3 regions of the Micromonospora sp. CNZ297 genome follow, and region 2 is predicted to be linked to each of the others. Evidence: riboswitches for the same ligand, from Rfam matches in the RefSeq annotation. Region 2 holds a riboswitch; each other region holds the start of a gene.

Region 1 (6,197 bases), on a different contig from region 2:
TCGGCCGGCGTGGTGGCGGCGGCGGGCCGGACGGCCGGCGGGAACACCGTCTCGCCGACCTGCCGGTCGAAGCGCGCGGCGCTGTCGCCGTCGGCGAACGAGGTGCCGAGGTCGTGCTTGCGCAGGAACGCGGTGATGGTCTCGAAGCGGGCCTTGTGGCCGTCGTTGAGCGCTGTGTAGTCGGCCTCCGCGTAGAGGTCGGCGGCGTCGACGTCGGCCGGCACGTCCCGCATGATCCGGTGCGGGATGCCGAAGTAGCGGGCCAGTTCCAGGGTGCGCGAGTCGTGCGCGAACAGGTAGCCGGGCGTGCCCGCGACGAGCGCGGTGATGGTGCCGTGGATGCGGGTGCCGAACGCGAAGTCGTACCCGGACAGGTGCGACATCCAGGTCCACGGGTCGACGAACATGCGCACCTTGTCCTCGGCGAACAGCGGGTGCGAGGTGTGCAGCGGGATGTCGCTGCTCTGGCCCCGGTGCTCGGGCGCGTCGCCGTAGAGCAGGGTGCCGAGCGTGCGCAGGTCCTGCGGCACGTAGCAGAGGTTCGGGTAGCGCTCCTGGTGGTGGCGGACCACCGCGGCCATCGAGCGGACGTACGGGGAGATGGTCAGTGCGACCTTCGAGTCGGCGGTCAGCTCCGGGCGGCTCTTCTCCAGCTGGAACGTGTCGCCGTGCAGGAACATCGACGGGCAGCCGATCTGCTCCACGTCGGAGAAGCCCAGCGCGTTGAGGTAGCTCTCGGTCACCTCGCCGCGTACGCCGATGCTGTGCGACCGGTCCAGCACGGCCTTGCAGAACGCGCGGACCGGCTCGTCGATCGGCCGCAGGTACTCGCGGTCGCCGTCGACGTTCGTCTGCACGCCGACGCCGAGCACCACCACCGGGATCTTCAGCCGTTCGATCAGCCGGGTCAGCGGCGTCAGGCGGTGCACGAAGCTGCGCCGGAACGCGTTCGCCAGCGGTACGACGAACACGTCGTGGCGTTCGTTGATCTCGTCGGCGAGACGCGGGTCGGCCGGGGTGCGTGTCGGTGTGATCTCGGCCGAGGAGGTGGCGAGCAGCTTGTGCGCGGCGTGGCTGAAGACCAGGTTGCCGCTGTTGTCCCCGATCCAGTTGCCGGCGAACGTCTCCTCGGGCGTGAGGACGTCGAACGGGCCCTTGCGGGCGCGGAGCAGGATCCGCTGGTGCATCCGGTTCGCTCACCTTCCGTACGGCACGGCGTGCGGGCGGGAGCCGGGTGGGTGCCCGCGCGTGCAGAACGGAAATCCTATCCGCCGCCCGCGCGGAGCCGAGCGGACGTCGGCTCGCCGGGAACGTCCCGGTTCCCCGGGGTAGGGTGCCCGGAATGACCAGCGCGCCGACCGTCACCCGTGCCCCGCGACTGCCGTCGCTGACCGGATTGCGGTGGGTGGCCGCGCTGCTGGTCTTCGGCTTCCACGCCGGGACCATGGGGATCGTCGCCGAGCCGCACCTGAAGCCCCTGGTCGACAAGGCGTTCAGCCTGGGCCTGTCCGGCGTCGAGTTCTTCTTCATCCTCAGCGGGTTCGTGCTGGTCTGGTCGTACCGGGACGGGGAGCGCGCGTGGACGTTCCTGCGCCGCCGGTTCGCCAAGATCTACCCGAACCACGTGGTGACGTTCGTCGCGGCGCTGGCCGTAGCAGCCTGGTTCGCCGACCCGGTCGTGCCGTGGGCCGCGATCGCCAACTTCTTCCTGGTCCAGGCGTGGATCCCGCTGGGCGGCTACTTCTACAGCGTCAACAACGTGAGCTGGTCGCTCTCCTGCGAGCTGGCCTTCTACCTGTGCCTGCCGCTCGTGGTGCCGTGGCTGCGCCGGGCCCGTACCGGCGTGCTGCGGACCGTGCTGGTCGCGGCGCCGCTGCTCATCCTGGCGCTGTGGCCCGGCCAGCAGCTCGTGCCGGAGGAGCAGCGGTGGTGGTTCACCCAGATCTTCCCGGTGACCCGGTCGCTGGAGTTCTGGATGGGCGTGGCCGCCGCCGAGCTGATGCGCCGGCACCGCTGGCGCGGACCGAACCTCGCCGCCGCCACCGGGATCTTCGTCGCCACCTGGGTGATCGCCGCGCTGTGGATCCCGGCCGAGTTCTGGGCGGCGCTGCTCGCTGTCGCGTACCTGCTGGTCATCGCCGCCGCGGCGGACGCCGACGTGCGCGGCCGCCCCACCCCCTGGCGGTCCCGGGCGATGGTCTGGCTCGGTGAGGTCTCGTTCGCCTTCTACCTGGTGCACGTGCTCGTCATGGTCACAGTGCTGCGGCTGACCGGGCACTGGGGGACCGGGCTGCCCGGCTGGCGCGGCCCGGTCGCGGTGCTCGGCTTCCTGGTGGTCACGCTCGCGCTGGCCGCCGCGCTCCACCGCTGGGTGGAGACACCGATGATGCGCCTGCTCGGCCCGTCCCGCCGGGCCCGCGCGGCGTCGCGCGCACCGGCCGTGCCGGCTCCGCGCGAGCCCGCCGAGGCCGCCACCAGCCCGGCCGCCGACGGCGGCGCGAGGCCCGTCACCGGTCCGGCCGAGGACATCGAGTACGCCGGGCGGCGTCGCCCGGACTGACACGCGCACACGTCCGCCTGTCGATCCGCGACACGCCGTGCGGCGGTGCGTTCGTGGGGGATCGGCGGTAATTTGTACCCGTGCTTCCGATCGCGCTCACCTGCCCCGTGTGGTGGGTGGCGCGCTGGACCGCCCGGATGCTCGCCAGTCTCGCCGTGGTCGTCGCCTGTTCGTTCGGCGCCGCCACGCTGCCGGCCGGTGTCGCCGCTGCCGCCCCGGCTCCGGCGGTCGCCGCCTCGACGTACACGGTCACCGGCGCCTCGACCGCGACGCGGCCGGAGGCCGACCGCGTGGCCGAGCGGCAGGCCGCTCCCGCCGGGGTTCCGGCGCCCGCGCCCCGGGCGGCCGCCCCGGCCGTCGTGGAGCCGGTCCCGGCCGGACGGGCCGTCGCACCGGCCGGCCCGCGGGCACCGCCCGCCCGCTGACCCGCTCACGGGCCGCGCCCGTTCTCCGCACCCACCGCACGTCATCCCCGCACCCGCCCCGGCGGCTCTTCACCGGCCCGCCCCGGCGAGGTCGTGCGGGTCCTCCCGCCAGGTCCTTCCCGTGAGGTGCCGACCATGTCGCAGACCGCTCTGTACCACTTCCTCACCTCCGTGCCCGAGGCCGCCGCCATCTGGTCCTTCCTCCTGCTGCTCGCCTTGGGCCTGCTCGCCGCGCTCGTCGCCCGGCCCGAACGCAACCCCGCGCCGGAGACCGCACCCGAGCCGCCCGACGCCGACGCCGCCCGCCGCGACGACCTGATCCGGTACGCCGAGGAGGTGGCGGTTGCCGCCGCCGGGGCTGCCCAGACGGCCCGTCGCCGCCGGGAGCAGTGGCTGGCCGCGCAGGACGAGGCGGACCGGGCCTGGACCGCGTACGACGAGGCGGACGCCGCCGCCCGCCGCCTCGCCGGCGCCGCCGCGCTGGCCGCGCCGCGCACGCCACGAACCCCTGCGGAGTACGCGGCCCGGGAGCGCTGGCTGCGCCACGCCGCCATGACGGCGCACTGGCGGGGCGACCTCACCGCCCGTCAGCTCGCCGACGTGCTGGCGCGCCGCAACGGGTGGGATCCGCGCCGGCACCCGGCCGAGCAGGAGATCGTGCTGGCCCGCACCGTCAGGGACGGGCGCCGGGCCGGATGGGAGAGCGCCGCCGCGCGGGAGCGGGCGGCCTGGCGGGACGCGGAACTGGCCGCCGAGGCCGCCCGGACACTTGCCGCCGAGGCGTACGCGGCCACCGTGGCGCTGCGGCCCGCCCCGGCGTACCGGAGCGCGACGGCGAGCGCCCAGCCGGTGCCCGCGACGGTCCGTAACGCCCGCTGGCGCCCGGCCCGGGTCGGCTGAGACGGCTGTCTCGACCGAATCGTTACCCGGAACGTGGTGAGCCCGGTCACCCGGGCCGCCGAAACGGGCGCCGGGCGCAGAACGGGTCATCGAGGCGCGCAATTGCCGGCCGGGTGGTCGCCGTCTGTCCGCTTTCCGCCGCCGGGCGCCGTCGAAACTGCTTGTCCCATTGAGTGAAGTCAGTAACCGGGTGTTCCGAAATCCGTTACCACGGATCACGTTTACGCAGGTGGGAGCGCTTGGCAGGGGACATACCCACCGGTAGTGTCGGCGCGTCCGATGCGGTAATCGATCGCCGACGGCGACGCCGCACCGACCCGCCTAATCGTGTTCCACGAACCGGGGACCCATGAGCACCATCGGGGTGAATCCGCGAGCCACCGGCCCGCGGTAGGGCGTACTTCCCGCCCGAATCCGTCAGCTAACCCGGTCGGCGGCCACGGAAGGAGTACCCCGCGTGCCCACCCCTCGATCGTCCCCCCGCCTCCACGGCGAAGCGGTGCCCGCGCGCGCCTGACGCGCGACCGGCAACCGCCCCCTGGGCGCCCGGCATCACGGGCGTTCCCGATCCCCCGGCCATCCGGCCCCGCCAGCACGTGTGAGTTCCTCCGCGTGCCGGGCCGGCGTGTGCCGCTCACGCCCCGTGGAGGATTTCGTGAAGCACCACCTGAAGCGTCAGCTGCGACGGATCGTCACCGAACGCCCGTACCAGATCATCGCCGGATCGGCCGCCGCGCTCGTGCTGGCCGCCGGCGCCGGCACCGTCGCCACCGCCGGCGACGACGCCCCGGTCCAGGAGAACACCGCCGCGGTCGCCGACCTCGGCGCCGCCCGCCTCGGCGAGCAGCCCGCCAGCCGCAGCGAGGCCCGCATCGCCGTACCGCAGGCGTCGCCCAGCGCCTCCGCCTCGCCCAGCGCGTCGCCGAGCGCCTCCCCGTCGGCCAAGGTCACGGCCGACCCGGACACCACGCCCAAGGCCAAGCCGAAGCCGCCGTCGAGCAAGTCGCTCGACTACGACTACCAGGCCCAGATCAACTACTTCTACTGCGGCCCGGCCGCCGTGCGCAACGCGCTCAGCGCCGCCGGCGTCGAGCGCAGCCAGGACGCGCTCGCCGGCCCCCTCGGCACCACCGAGATGGGCACCAACTCGGCCGAGGACACCACTCGGGTGCTCAACCAGCAGGTCAAGGGCAACCCGTACCGGACCCGCATGATTCCCGGCTCGGCCACCCCGGCGCAGATGGACCGCCTCCAGGCCGACGTGGTCGAGGCGATCAGCAACGGCCGCGGGGTCGTCGCGAACGTCGCCGGTACGGCCACCGACACCAACGGCGGCTGGCACTCGTTCCCTGGTGGCCACTACGTCGCGGTGGTCGGCTACAAGGACGACGGCCGGACCGTACGGATCGCCGACTCGGCCGACCCGTCGCTGCCCTCGTACTGGATCACCACGATCGACCTGGCGCACTGGATCGCCAGCCGCGGCTACTCCGCCTGACCGTCCCGCACGCCCGAAGGCCGGCACCCCACCCGGGGTGCCGGCCTTCCCCGTCCCGCCCGGCCCTGGCGCGGCCCTGGCGCGGCCCTCACGCGGCCTTGGCGCGCGCCGATCTTGGACTTGTGGCGCCCAGTTTGTCCAGGCTCGCCCGCTATGGAAGGTGCCACAACTCCAAGATCGACGGTGAGGGGGGAGTGTGCGCGGCCGGAGCCAGGGCGAGGGGGCGCCAGGGGCGAGGGCGGCGCGGGGGCGAGGGCGGACCGGGGGCGGGGTGTGGGCGAGCCGGGGCGAGGGTGGGGCGGGTCGGCGGGTTCGGTCTCGCGTGTCCGGGGCGGGCGGTGGCAGACTGCGCCAATGGGCGATGCGACGGGGAAGCGGCACCTGATTCTCCTGCACGGCATGGGTGCCACAGGCGAGGTGTGGCTGCCCTGGGCGCCGCTGCTGGAACGCCGCTGGCCCGGCCGCTGGCTCGCCCCCGACCTGGCGGGTCACGGCTGGTCGCCGCCGCTCGACGGCTACTCGTTCGAGGCCCTGGCCCAGCGCGTGGTAGACGGGCTCGGCCCGGTCCGGCTCGGCCCCGAGGACCGGCTGGTGCTGCTCGGGCACTCGCTCGGCGGGGTGGTGGCGCTGGCGCTCACGGCCCGGCAGCGAGGGCTTCCGGTCGACGCGGTGGTCGGGCTCGGCATCAAGGCGGTCTGGTCCCCGGCCGAGCTGGCGAAGTCGGCGGAACTGGCCGCCCGGCCGGTCACCTGGTTCGCCACCCGTGACGAGGCGGCCCGCCGCTACCTGCGCGTGTCCGGGCTCGCCGGGCTGT
Region 2 (6,197 bases):
GTCGGCCCGGAGCCGGTGCCGAGCCACCAGCCGAGCGTGCCGGCGGCCAGCGCGATCACGATCGGCACGAAGACGCCGGAGATCCGGTCGGCGAGCCGCTGCACCGCCGCCTTGCCGGTCTGTGCCTGCTCCACGAGTCGCGCCATCTGGGCGAGCTGGGTGTCCCCGCCGACCCGGGTGGCGCGGACCACCAGGCGGCCGCCCGCGTTCACCGTGGCGCCGACCACGGCGTCGCCCTGGCCCACCTCGACCGGCACCGACTCGCCGGTGAGCATGCTGGCGTCGACTGCGGACGTGCCCTCCTCGACCACACCGTCCGTGGCGATCTTCTCGCCGGGCCGGACCACGAACCGGTCCCCGACCGCGAGCCGGCCGACCGGGATCCGGGTCTCCTGCCCGTCGCGCAGCACCGCCACGTCCTTGGCGCCGAGTTCGAGCAGGGCGCGCAGCGCCGACCCGGCGGTGCGCTTGGAGCGCGCCTCGAAGTACCGCCCGGCCAGGATGAACACGGTCACCCCGGCGGCGGCCTCCAGGTAGATGTTGCCGGCACCGTCGCCGCGGGTGATGTCGAGGCTGAACGGGTGCTTCATCCCGGGCATGCCGGCGTCGCCGAGGAACAGCGCCCAGAGCGACCAGCCGAACGCGGCCAGCGTGCCGAGCGAGACGAGCGTGTCCATGGTCGCCGCGCCGTGCCGCAGGTTGATCAGCGCGGCGCGGTGGAACGGCAGCCCGCCCCAGACCACCACCGGGGCGGCCAGGGTGAGCGAGGCCCACTGCCAGTAGTCGAACTGCCAGGCCGGAACCATGGCGAGCACGATCACCGGCAAGGTGAGCACGGCGGAGACCCAGAGCCGGGTACGCGCGGTGCGCAGCTCGTCCACCGGCTCCCCGGCCGCTGCCGCCTCCGCCTGCTCGGGCGGCGGCGGCACCACAGCGGTGTAGCCGGTCTTCTCGACGGTGGCGATCAGGTCGGCCGGCGCGGTGTCGTCGGCGTACCGGACGGTGGCCTTCTCGGTGGCGTAGTTCACCGTCGCCTCGACGCCGTCCATCCGGTTGAGCTTCTTCTCGATCCGGGCGGCGCAGGACGCGCAGGTCATCCCGCCGATCGCCAGTTCGATCAGGTTCGGCGCGGTGGGCAGCGCCTTTCCCGTGGCAGTCATCGCGGCACCTCCGGCGCTCAACTGTGCCCGTGACCCGGGGTGCCGTGTCCGGCGTCCGGGGTCGGTGCGGTGGTGGGTGCCGGCGCGGTGGGCACCGGCGCGGTCTGGTCGCCGGCCAGGACGGTGAACTCGGCGGTGTGCACCGCGTCGCCGTGCCGGAAGTCCAGGTAGAGACGGTACGCCCCGGCCGAGGGCACCTCGGCGGCGAACGTGATCGCCGGCCCGGCCGGTGTGCGCCCGTCGCCGGGCGTGCCCTCCGGGTGCACGTGCAGGTACGCCAGGTCGCCCTGCCGCAGCGCCACCAGGTGCCCGTACGCGCCGAGGTAGGGCGCGAGGTCGGTGACCGGCCGCCCGTCACGGCTGACGGAGAGCGTGAGCCGGCTGGTGCGGCCCGGCTCCGGCGTGCCGGTCAGGGTGACCGTGTAGCCGTCGACGGTGGTGCTGGTCGCCGGTGCCGGCAGCGGCCGGGCGGTCAGCTCGCCGGGGACCGTGACGTCCAGGCCGAGGGTCAGCGGCTCGCCGCCTTCGGGGGTGAAGTCGGCGAACGCCCGCCAGACGCCGGGGCCGCCGAGCGGTGAGGCGACCCGCCAGGTGCCGTCGCCGGTCATCTCCGGATGGACGTGCCGGAACCCGGAGAGGTCCCGGCGGGCGACGATCAGGTGCATGCGCTTGTCGTGGGCCACCTCGAAGCGGGTGACCGGCGCGCCGTCCGGGCCGGTGATCCGGAAGGCGAACTGCCCGGCCGGGGCGCCGGCGGGCTGGAACGTGTAGCCGCGCTCGGAGACGAGCAGCCCGCCGGGCAGGTGCGCGGAGGCGCCGCCCGCCTGGCTCTCGTCACCGTGGCCGGTGTCGCCGGCCCCGTGGTCGCTGTCGGTGTCGTCGTGTCGGGTCTCGGCGGCCGGGGCGACGGGATCGGTCAGGTTGCCGATCCCGTACGCCGCGCCGAACACCGCCACGAGGCCGAGCGCGAAGCCGCTGAGCTTCGTCGCCGTGTTCATGGTGTCTCCTCGGTTGTCGCGGGTCCGCCGGACCCGTCACACACCGACGAGGTCGTAACCGGCCTCGTCGACCGCCGCGCGGACCGTGTCCACGTCCAGCGGGTTCTGACTGGTGACGGTGACCCGGCCGCCGGCCAGGTCGACCTGGACGTCGGTGACGCCCGGAAGTGCGCTCAGCTCGGTGCTCACCGAGTTGACGCAGTGCCCGCAGGTCATGCCGTTCACCTGGTAGGTGGTCTCCATCTCGCCCTCCGATCTGATACCCCCCAGGGGTACGTCCCGAACGTTAGCATACCCCCGAGGGGTACGCTATCCTCGGTTTCATGACCGCGCCGTCCAGCCCGACCCGGGGCTACACCGCCAGCAAGGACCAACTCCTCGCCCGGCTCCGCCGGATCGAGGGCCAGGTCCGTGGCATCGAGAAGATGGTCGAGGACGACCGTTACTGCATCGACGTGCTGACCCAGATCTCGGCCATCCAGGCGGCGCTGGACAAGGTCGGCCTGGGCCTGCTCGACGGCCACGCCCGGCACTGCATGCACGAGGGCGCCGCCGAGGGCCGGGCCGACGAGATGGCGACCGAGATGATGGCCGCCGTCGGGCGCCTGATGAAGCGCGGCTGAGCGGGGACCTCCGGCCCTCAGGACCAGGGCACATCGACCCGTGCCGACGCGCCCGGGCGGACGTACCGTCGAAGTGGCGGGCAGGCCGGACCGGCGGACCCGCGGCGACGGACGGAGGGCGGCCCGATGATGTGGCAGAGCCCGATGATGGGCTGGATGTGGATCTGGTCCCTGCTGGTGCTCGGGGTGCTGGCGGGGCTCGTCTGGGCGGCCGTGCGGTGGACCGGCCCGCAGTATCTGGGCCCGACGACGGCCCGGCGCATCCTGGACGAGCGGTACGCCCGCGGCGAGATCGACGAGGACGAGTACCGGCGGCGCCGGGCGGGCCTGGCCTGACCCGAGCGGGGCGCGTCACCGGTCGCGCCGCCCGGGAGCGGCCGGCCGGGCTGTCTACCATGGCCGGGCGACGACCCGGACGTGGTCGACACGTCCGCGCCGGCCGGGTGACCAGACCGGTCCGGCGGACCAGGCGTCGCCGCGACCGTTGGGAGAGACGCCATGGGTGCCGACCACACCCGCCCCGCACCCGCCGCGCCGCCGGGCGTACGACGGCTGCTCGTCGCCGTGGTGGTGCCGCTGTTCGCGCTCACAGTGATCGCGGCGCTGGTGCTCTGGCCCGGGCAGGACCGGGAGCCGGTCGGCGGCGCTGACGTCCCCCGCTACCACGGCACCGTGACCCGGGTGGTCACCGAGCCCTGCCCGCCGACCCCGGAGGCCCCGGAGGGCGGGGGTGGCCCCTGCGGCACGGTGACGGTCACCGCCGAGCAGGGCCCGGACGCGGGCCGGCAGGTCGAGACGCCGATCCCGGCCGGGCCGGGCGCACCCCGGGTCGCGGTCGGAGACGAGGTCGTCCTGGTCGAGCTGACCGACCCGGCCGACCCGGCGGTGAAGTCCTACAACATCGCCGAGCACCAGCGCGGCACGCCGCTGATCTGGCTGATGGTGCTGTTCGCCGCCGCGATCGTGGCGTTCGGCCGGTGGCGCGGGCTCGCCGCGCTCGGCGGCCTGGTGGCCAGCTTCGCCATCCTCCTCGGCTTCGTGCTGCCGGGCATCGGCGCCGGCCAGCCGCCGCTGCTGGTCGCGATCGTGGGCGCCGCGTTGATCATGTTCGTGGTGCTCTACCTGACCCACGGGATCACCGCGCAGACGTCGGTCGCGGTGCTCGGCACGCTCGGCAGCCTGGTGGTCACCGGCGTGCTCGGCCTGCTCGCCACGTCCGCCACCCACCTGACCGGCTTCGGCAGCGAGGACGCCACCACGCTGTCCATGTTCCAGGGCGACGTGGACCTGCACGGGCTGCTGCTGGCCGGCATCATCATCGGCTCGCTGGGCGTGCTGGACGACGTCACAGTCACCCAGGCGGCCACCGTCACCGAACTGGCGCACGCCAACCCCGGACTGTCCCGGCGGCAGCTCTACCGGGCGGCGACCCGGGTCGGCCGGGCCCACATCGCATCCACCGTCAACACCATCGTGCTGGCGTACGCGGGCGCCTCGCTGCCGCTGCTGCTCCTCCTGGTTGCCGACTCCCGCCCGGTGAGTGAGATCCTCACCAGCGAGTTCCTCGCCCAGGAGATCGTCCGCAGCGCGGTGGCGACGCTCGGCCTGATCGCCGCCGTACCGCTGACGACCGGACTGGCCGCGATCGTGACCACCGCCGGGCGGCGCTCGCGCGGCGCGGAGCCGGCGCCACCCGCGGCCCGGCCGCCGGCCGGACGCGACGACGCGCTGGAGGCCCTGGGCGGCGGGAAGAGTACGGAGGCCGCATGGTGACACTCCGCAGCGTGACCATCGATTTCAAACGCGACGCTGGTCACGGTGCGCCACGGCGAAATCTCGCTATTGGTCGGCTTCCGGACGTAGATCCTCAGGAGTGCTGTCAGGTAACCTCGCTGCCGGTCACCGCCGAAGGCGCGCACCGGCGCCAGCGGTGCCGCCGCCCAATCGCCTGCGGGCGAACCGGGGAACCAGGTACATGGGGTGAATCCGCGACAGCGGTAGGGGCCACTTCCGTCCCGAACCCGTCAGCTAACCCGGTCGGCGGCCGACGGAAGGGAACACTGTGACGGCACCCCTGCGCCGCTGGCTGACACCCGTGGTGGCCGTGCTGGCCTCGCTGGCCGTGCTGGCCGGGCCGACCCCGGCGACCGCGGCCCCCACCGCGGCGGCCCCCGGCAACCCCTCGGGACACGAGGAGGACGGCGAACCGCCGCTCATCACCGAGGCGATCGACGCCGCCAACCGGGCCTTCCTCCAGGCCAAGGCGAAGCTCGCCAAGTCCCAGGACCGCCAGCGGCGGCTGGCGGCCGAGGTGAAGACGGCACAGGCCGAGCTCGAAGCGCTCAGCCCGCAGGTCAACCAGCTCGCTGCCCAGTCCTACCGGACCGGCCGGATGGGCGCGATGGCCATGCTGCTGGAGAGCAACTCACCCGACTCGTTCGTCCGCCGGGTCAACGCCCTGGACGAGCTGAACCTCCTCAACGCGCAGCGCCTGGCCGCCATCAACGCGGTCAAGACCCGCGCCGAGCAGGCCAAGATCGCGCTCGACGCCGAGGTGCGCGAGCAGGAGAAGCAGAAGAACGCGATGGAGCGCGAGAAGGTGCAGGCCGAGCGCGCGCTGAAGCTCGTCGGCGGTCTCGGCTTCACCGGCGGCCTGGTCTCCGCCACCTCACCGGTCGCCAAGATCGGCCCCGGCCGCACCGCCGACGGCGGGTGGAAGGCGGAGTCGTGCAGCGAGGACGACCCGACCACCTCGGGCTGCGTCACGCCGCGCACGCTGCACGCGTACAAGGAGGTCCGGCGCGCGGGCTTCAAGCGCTTCGTGGGCTGCTACCGGCCCGGCGGGCCGTGGGAGCACCCCAAGGGCAAGGCGTGCGACTGGTCGCTCCAGAACAGCGGCTTCGCGCCCTGGCACAACAACGACACCCGCCGGTACGGCAACGAGGTGGCCGCCTTCCTCATCCGCAACGCCGACCGGCTGGGCATCTACTACGTCATCTGGAACCGGCAGATCTGGTTCCCGGCCACCGGCTGGAGTTCGTACAGCGGACCCTCGAACCACACCGACCACGTCCACATGTCGATGCTCTGACCCGGACACCACGAGAAGGGGCCGCCCTCGGGCGGCCCCTTCTTCGTCGTCCGTGCGTATCAGCCGGCCAGCGCCGGGTCGGCGGGCGCGGCCGGGGCGGGCAGCGGGGCCGGGGCCTGCGCCACGGTCCGCACCTCGCCACCGGCGAGCCGGTACGACATGCCCACCACCGTGCACCGCCCGGCGGCCACCCGCTCGGCCAGCACGGCGGACCGGGCCAGCAGCGTCTCCACGGTCTGCGCGATGTGGACGTCGACGATGCCGTCGAGGTCCTCGACCCCCTGGCGGGCGGCGCGCAACAGGCTCGGCGAGACCGCGTCCACCA
Region 3 (6,197 bases), on a different contig from region 2:
GCCGACCTCGCGGCCGACGCTGACGCCGTCGCTGCCGCCGCTGCCCACCGTGTCGCCGACGCGGACCCGCGGCCCACGCTGACCCGGCCGGGCGGCGGTCCGCCGCCGCCCGGCCGCGCTGACGGCGGCCTCGCGTCTATGCGCGCCATTCGCACACAGCGGCAACGTCCGCAATTTGCACCGGCATCCATCCACCGTCGGCGATGTTCGCCCTGATCAGGGCCTATTGAAGATCATGGTTGCCTGGATCGGCGCGCGCGGCGGCGCGCCCGACTGTCAGCCGTTGCCCAGGTCACCCATTGCTCCGGGCTCGGGCGGCGTGTGATTGTGCACCAGCGAGCCGCCGACCCCCGGCGAATCGCGACGGTCGATCTGTCGACCCGGAGCCACGCCGGCAGCTCCGGTGACCGGCCGTCACCCTGCCTCGCACCACCGCGCCGCCCGTCCCCACCGGGCTCCGTGCGGCGCGCCTGTAGAACAGGAGCAAACCCCCGTGAAACTCTCACCTCGCCTCGCCGCGCTCACCGGCGCGGCCGCGGCCGGCCTGCTCGCCGCAGGCACCGCCGCCGCCGTGCAGGCCGCGCCACCCGGACCCGCCGCCCCCGACCCGGCGCAGGCCCGCGCGACCGCCGCCGACTCGGCCCGCGCCCTGGTCGCTAGCCGCCCCGCCTACCTGCAGGCCGGCTCCGACGACGCGTTCGTCCAGAAGCCGGTCATCTCCTCCGAGGGCACCCAGTACGTGCCCTACGAGCGCACCTACAAGGGCCTCCCGGTGGTCGGCGGCGACTTCGTGCTCGCCACGGACTCGGCCGGCAACCTGAAGTACGCCTCGGTCGCCCAGCAGCGGCCCATCGGCGCCCTCGCCACCACGCCCGCGCTGACTCCGGCCGCCGCCGCGAAGACGGCGCGCGCCCAGCTCAAGACCGTGAACGCGGTCGAGGGCACCACGCTCGTGGTCTACACGCTCGGCGCCGCACCGGCGCTGGCCTGGGAGACCACTGTTCGCGGCACCGGCGCGGACGGGCCGAGCCGGCTCACCGTCGACGTCGACGCCCGCACCGGCGCGGTCCTGCGCAAGCAGGAGCACGTCGTCCGCGGCACCGGCACCGGCGCCTGGAACGGGCCCAGCCCGCTCACGCTCAACACCACCCAGTCGGGCTCCACGTACACCATGAAGGACCCGACCGTCACCAACCTGAGCTGCCAGGACGCGGCCAACAACACCACGTTCAGCGGCTCCGACGACGTGTGGGGCAACGGCACCGCCACCAACAAGGAGACCGGCTGCGTGGACGCGTTGTTCTCCGCGCAGACCGAGCACAAGATGCTCGCCCAGTGGCTGGGCCGCAACGGCGCCAACGGCAACGGCGGCTACTGGCCGATCCGGGTGGGCCTCAACGACCAGAACGCCTACTACGACGGCAGCCAGGTGCAGATCGGCAAGAACACCGCCGGCCAGTGGATCGGCTCGCTGGACGTGGTGGCGCACGAGATCGGCCACGGCATCGACGACAACACCCCGGGCGGCATCTCCGGCGGCGGCACCCAGGAGTTCGTGGCCGATACGTTCGGCGCGGCCACCGAGTGGTTCGCCAACGAGCCGTCCAGCTACGACGCGCCCGACTTCCTGGTCGGCGAGAAGATCAACCTGGTCGGCTCCGGCCCGATCCGCAACATGTACAACCCGTCGGCGCTCGGCGACCCGAACTGCTACTCCAGCAGCATCCCGTCGACCGAGGTGCACGCCGCGGCCGGCCCGGGCAACCACTGGTTCTACCTGCTCGCCAACGGCAGCAGCCCGACCAACGGGCAGCCGTCCAGCTCGACCTGCAACGGCAGCAGCGTGACCGGCCTGGGCATCCAGAAGGCCATGAAGATCATGTACAACGGCATGCTGCTGAAGACCTCGTCCTCGTCGTACCTGAAGTACCGCACCTGGACGCTGCAGGCGGCGAAGAACCTCTACCCGGGCAGCTGCGCGGAGTTCAACACGGTCAAGGCGGCCTGGGACGCGGTGAGCGTGCCGGCCCAGTCCGGTGACCCGACCTGCGCCGGCGGCACCCCGACGCCCACCCCGAGCACCACGACCACCCCGCCGTCGGGCGGCTGCTCCGGCAACAAGCTCGCCAACCCGGGCTTCGAGTCCGGCAACGTGAGCTGGAGCGCCTCGTCCGGCGTCATCACCACCGCCAGCGGCCAGGCCGCGCACGGCGGCTCGTACAAGGCGTGGCTGGACGGGTACGGCTCGTCGCACACCGACACGCTCAGCCAGTCGGTGACGATCCCGGCCGGCTGCCGGGCGACGTTGAGCTTCTGGCTGCACATCGACAGCGCGGAGTCGACCACCAGCACCGCGTACGACAAGCTCACCGTCAAGGCGGGCAGCACCACGCTGGCCACCTACTCCAACCTGAACAAGGCCACCGGCTACGTGCAGCGGTCCTTCGACATCTCGTCGCTCGCAGGCACCACGGCGACCATCTCGTTCAGCGGCGTGGAGGACAGCTCGTTGCAGACGTCCTTCGTCGTCGACGACACCGCGGTCACCCTGAGCTGACCGTGGCGTGCGCGGCCGGTCGTCGTCCTCCCGGCGGCCGGCCGCCTCGCCGTGTCAGGCCCGGCGTCCCGCCGTGTCAGGCCCGGCGTCCCGCCGTGTCAGGCCCGGCGTCCCGCCGTGTCGGGCCGGCCGTTTCGCCGTGTCAGGCCCGGCGCGCGCCCTGGGACGCGGTGCCGCGGTCGCGGTGGATCCGCGCGGCCGCCTCGTGCATCGCGCGGCCGAACAGCTCGGCCTGGTCGCCCATGCTGCCGAGCCGGGCGGCGAGCGCGTCGGCGTCGGCCCGCGCCGACGCGCTGACCCGGGCGTCCAGCTCGGACAGCGCGGCGTTGGCGGCGGTGACGAAGTGTCCGCAGAGGACGTCGAGGGGCTCGCCGGCCAGCTCCGGGTCGATCGTCACGGAATCCAGCCGGCCACCCTGGACGGCGACCGCGCGGACCCGGCCGCCGGCGGCCGTGCCCTCGGCGCGCAGCAGGTCGCCGGGCTCGCCGTCGGCGTGCGCCGAGGCCCGGGAGCGCATCGCGGTGAGCGCCTGCTGCGTGCGGGTCAGCAGCTCGTCGATGCTCGCGGCCGCCGAGAACGGGTCGTTGGTCATATCCGCGCTTTCTTCACGTCTTAGCCGAGCATCGTGACACTAGCAACCGGCTCCGACGAATCGCGGTCACCGCCGTCGCGGACCGTCTCCCGGACGCCGGGAGCAGGCCGGACACCGTCGACGCGGCGTGTCGCGGACGGGGCGAACGCCCGGCCGGGGCGACCCGGCCGGGCGTTCTCGGACCGCTGTCAGCGCAGCCGCAGCCGCTGACCGGGGAAGATCAGGCCGGGGTCGTCGCCGACCACTGCGCGGTTGCGCTCGTGCAGGGCGCGCCAGCCGCCGTCGACGCGCTGCGTCACGGCGATCTCCGACAGCGTGTCCCCACGCCGGACCAGGTACGTCCCGGCGCCGGACGACGGCTGCGGCGCCACCGTCGTCGTGGCGCGCTCGGGCGCGGCCCTGCGGGTGGCCGCCCGCTCCGGCGCGGCCTTGCGCGTGGCGGCCCGCTTCGGGGCCGCCTTTGTGGTGGCCCGCTCGGACCGGGTCGCCGCGCTCGCCGAGCCGCCCTTCTTGCCGCAGACCGGCCACGCGCCGATGCCCTGGCCGCGCCGCACCTTCTCCGCGACGGCGATCTGCTCGGACCGGCTGGCCAGGTCTGCGCGCGCGGCGTACTTCTTGCCGCCGTAGCCGTTCCAGGTGGCGCGGGAGAACTGGAGCCCGCCGTAGTAGCCGTTACCGGTGTTGATCTTCCAGTTGCCGCCCGACTCGCAGCGCGCGACCGCGTCCCAGTTGACGCCCGCGCTGGCCGGAGCGGCCGGGCCGAACAGGGTCGCGGCGCCGACGGCGGCGCCGGCCAGGACCGCTCCGAGGGCGGTACGGCGGCTTCGGGCAGAGTATTCAGTTGCCATGTGGATTCCTCCACGCCGACGAGGTGAGCTGTCGGGTTCGGGCCGAGGAGCCCGGCCGCCGGTGGCGGCTTCACCCCGAGGTGACGATGCACCGTGGAACGTGTGGTTCCCCCGCTCCCGCGCGAGGTCCGGTTACCGGGGACGGCGGCGGGATTTGGCGTTTCCGGCCCGCGGTGTCCGCGTCTGCGAACGAAACCGACGCTAGGAGCGATTTGTGACAATCGTCCACTTCTTGTGACGCTCTTCACCCGGCCGGGCTACCGGCGGCGGCGCTACGGTGGCAGGGCCAGGCAAGATCACGGGAGGGCTTGACGGATGACCGATCACGGACACGAGCTGACCTTCGGCGGCTTCATCACCCCCGCCGCCGGGCAGCCCGACCAGGTCGTGGCGCTGGCCCGGCTGTGCGAGCAGGTCGGGCTGGACCTGGTCACGTTCCAGGACCATCCCTACCAGCCGGGCTTCCTGGACACCTGGACGCTGATGTCCTACGTGGCCGCGGCGACCGAACGCATCCGCCTGGCCGGAAACGTCCTCAACCTGCCGTTGCGCCAGCCGGTGGTACTGGCCCGCAGCGTCGCCAGCCTGGATCTGCTCACCGGCGGCCGGGTCGAGCTGGGACTCGGCGCGGGCGCGTTCTGGGACGCGATCGAGGCGGCGGGCGGGCGGCGCCTGTCCCCCGGCGCCGCCGTCGACGCCCTCGACGAGGCGATCCGGGTGATCCGCGAGGTCTGGGACACCGGCAGCCGCGGCATGATCCGTGTCGACGGCGAGCACTACCGGGTGGTCGGCGCCAAGCGCGGCCCGGCGCCCGCGCATCCGGTCGGCATCTGGGTCGGCGCCTACAAGCCGCGCATGCTGCGCCTGGTGGGCCGCGCCGCGGACGGCTGGCTGCCGTCCCTGTCGTACCTGCCCAAGGGCCCCGACGAGCTGCCCGCCCTGAACGCGCTCGTGGACGAGGGCGCCCGGGCCGCCGGGCGCGACCCGGCCGCGATCCGCCGCATGCTCAACGTGACCGGCACGTTCGCCCGCTCGTCGGCCGGTTTCCTGACCGGGCCGCCGGAGCAGTGGGTGGAGGAACTGGCCGGGCTCACCCTGGAGCACGGCATCACCACGTTCATCCTCGGCAGCGACGAGCCGCGCGCGATCCAGATCTTCGGCCAGGAGGTGGCCCCCGCGGTCCGGGAACTGGTCGCCGCCGAGCGCGCCACGCCCGCCGGCGGCGCCCGGGAGGCCGCCGACGAGCCGACCACCGCCGGCGGCCCGAGCACGCTCGGCGTCACCCCCACCCCCGACCCGGGGGTACGCCTGAGCGCGCGCCGCCCGTGGGACGAGTCCACCCGCCCGAGCGCCCCGCCGCCGCCGGCCGGACACGTCTACCCGGCCCGGGGACAGGCCGCCGGGCAGCACCTGGTGGACGTGCACGACCATCTGCGCCAGGAGCTGGCCCAGGTGCGCGACCTGCTGGAACAGGTCAAGCAGGGCTCGGTCTCGCCGGGCCGGGCGCGGGCCGCGCTCAACGAGATGACCATGCGGCAGAACAACTGGACGCTCGGGGCGTACTGCGCGGCCTACTGCACGATGGTCACCCAGCACCACGGGCTGGAGGACGCCTCGGTCTTCCCGCACCTGCGCCGCTCAGAGGCCGGGCTGGCCGCGGTGCTGGACCGCCTCGAGGAGGAGCACGTGGTGATCCACGGGGTGGTGGAGAGCGTCGACCGGGCGCTCGTGGAGCTGGTCCGGCGGCCCGGCGACTTCACGCAGCTCCAGGAGGCGGTGGACCTGCTCACCGACACGCTGCTGTCGCACCTGTCGTACGAGGAGCACCAGATCGTCGAGCCGCTGGCCCGGCACGGGTTCTTCCCCGGCCAGCTGTGAGGTAGCTGACTTCTGCTTTCTTAAGTCAGGGGGTACCGTCGACGCCATGACGGACCTCCTTGCGCAGCGTGACTCCTGGTCCACCGCCAACTGCTCGATCGCCCGGGCGCTGGAGGTGGTCGGCAACCGCACCACGCTGCTCCTGCTGCGGGAGGCGTCGTTCGGCACCCGCCGCTTCGACGACTTCGCCCGGCGGGTCGGCGTCAGCGAGCCGGTGGCCGCCGCACGCCTCAAGCAGCTCGTCGCCGACGGGCTGCTCGACCGGCGTCCCTACCGGGAGCCCGGGCAGCGCACCCGCGACGAGTACGTGCTCACTGCGAAG

What was found. Region 2 has a riboswitch for cyclic di-AMP ahead of FB454_RS30810 (coiled-coil domain-containing protein). Riboswitches for the same ligand answer to the same signal wherever they lie in the genome.
Region 1: it holds a riboswitch for cyclic di-AMP, as region 2 does, so the genes downstream of both, FB454_RS07885 (C39 family peptidase) here and FB454_RS30810 (coiled-coil domain-containing protein) in region 2, are expected to answer to the same signal.
Region 3: it holds a riboswitch for cyclic di-AMP, as region 2 does, so the genes downstream of both, FB454_RS22495 (transglycosylase family protein) here and FB454_RS30810 (coiled-coil domain-containing protein) in region 2, are expected to answer to the same signal.

The regions. Positions count from the first base shown of each region.
Region 1 covers NZ_VISU01000003.1:359,238-365,434, reverse strand. The annotation lists gene FB454_RS07905 (polysaccharide pyruvyl transferase family protein) at 1-1,187, opposite strand, end outside; gene FB454_RS07900 (acyltransferase family protein) at 1,343-2,560, shown strand; gene FB454_RS07895 (hypothetical protein) at 2,641-2,985, shown strand; gene FB454_RS07890 (hypothetical protein) at 3,121-3,885, shown strand; cyclic di-AMP (ydaO/yuaA leader) riboswitch at 4,194-4,336, shown strand; gene FB454_RS07885 (C39 family peptidase) at 4,529-5,383, shown strand; gene FB454_RS07880 (alpha/beta fold hydrolase) at 5,738-6,197, shown strand, end outside.
Region 2 covers NZ_VISU01000028.1:40,951-47,147, reverse strand. The annotation lists gene FB454_RS30840 (heavy metal translocating P-type ATPase) at 1-1,160, opposite strand, end outside; gene FB454_RS30835 (hypothetical protein) at 1,178-2,158, opposite strand; gene FB454_RS30830 (heavy-metal-associated domain-containing protein) at 2,195-2,401, opposite strand; gene FB454_RS30825 (metal-sensitive transcriptional regulator) at 2,482-2,781, shown strand; gene FB454_RS30820 (SHOCT domain-containing protein) at 2,908-3,117, shown strand; gene FB454_RS30815 (YibE/F family protein) at 3,280-4,554, shown strand; cyclic di-AMP (ydaO/yuaA leader) riboswitch at 4,709-4,839, shown strand; gene FB454_RS30810 (coiled-coil domain-containing protein) at 4,844-5,872, shown strand; gene FB454_RS30805 (carbonic anhydrase) at 5,932-6,197, opposite strand, start outside.
Region 3 covers NZ_VISU01000013.1:171,321-177,517, forward strand. The annotation lists gene FB454_RS22480 (transglycosylase domain-containing protein) at 1-82, shown strand, start outside; gene FB454_RS22485 (M4 family metallopeptidase) at 494-2,557, shown strand; gene FB454_RS22490 (YbaB/EbfC family nucleoid-associated protein) at 2,700-3,149, opposite strand; gene FB454_RS22495 (transglycosylase family protein) at 3,338-3,997, opposite strand; cyclic di-AMP (ydaO/yuaA leader) riboswitch at 3,996-4,154, opposite strand; gene FB454_RS22500 (LLM class flavin-dependent oxidoreductase) at 4,313-5,875, shown strand; gene FB454_RS22505 (winged helix-turn-helix transcriptional regulator) at 5,922-6,197, shown strand, end outside.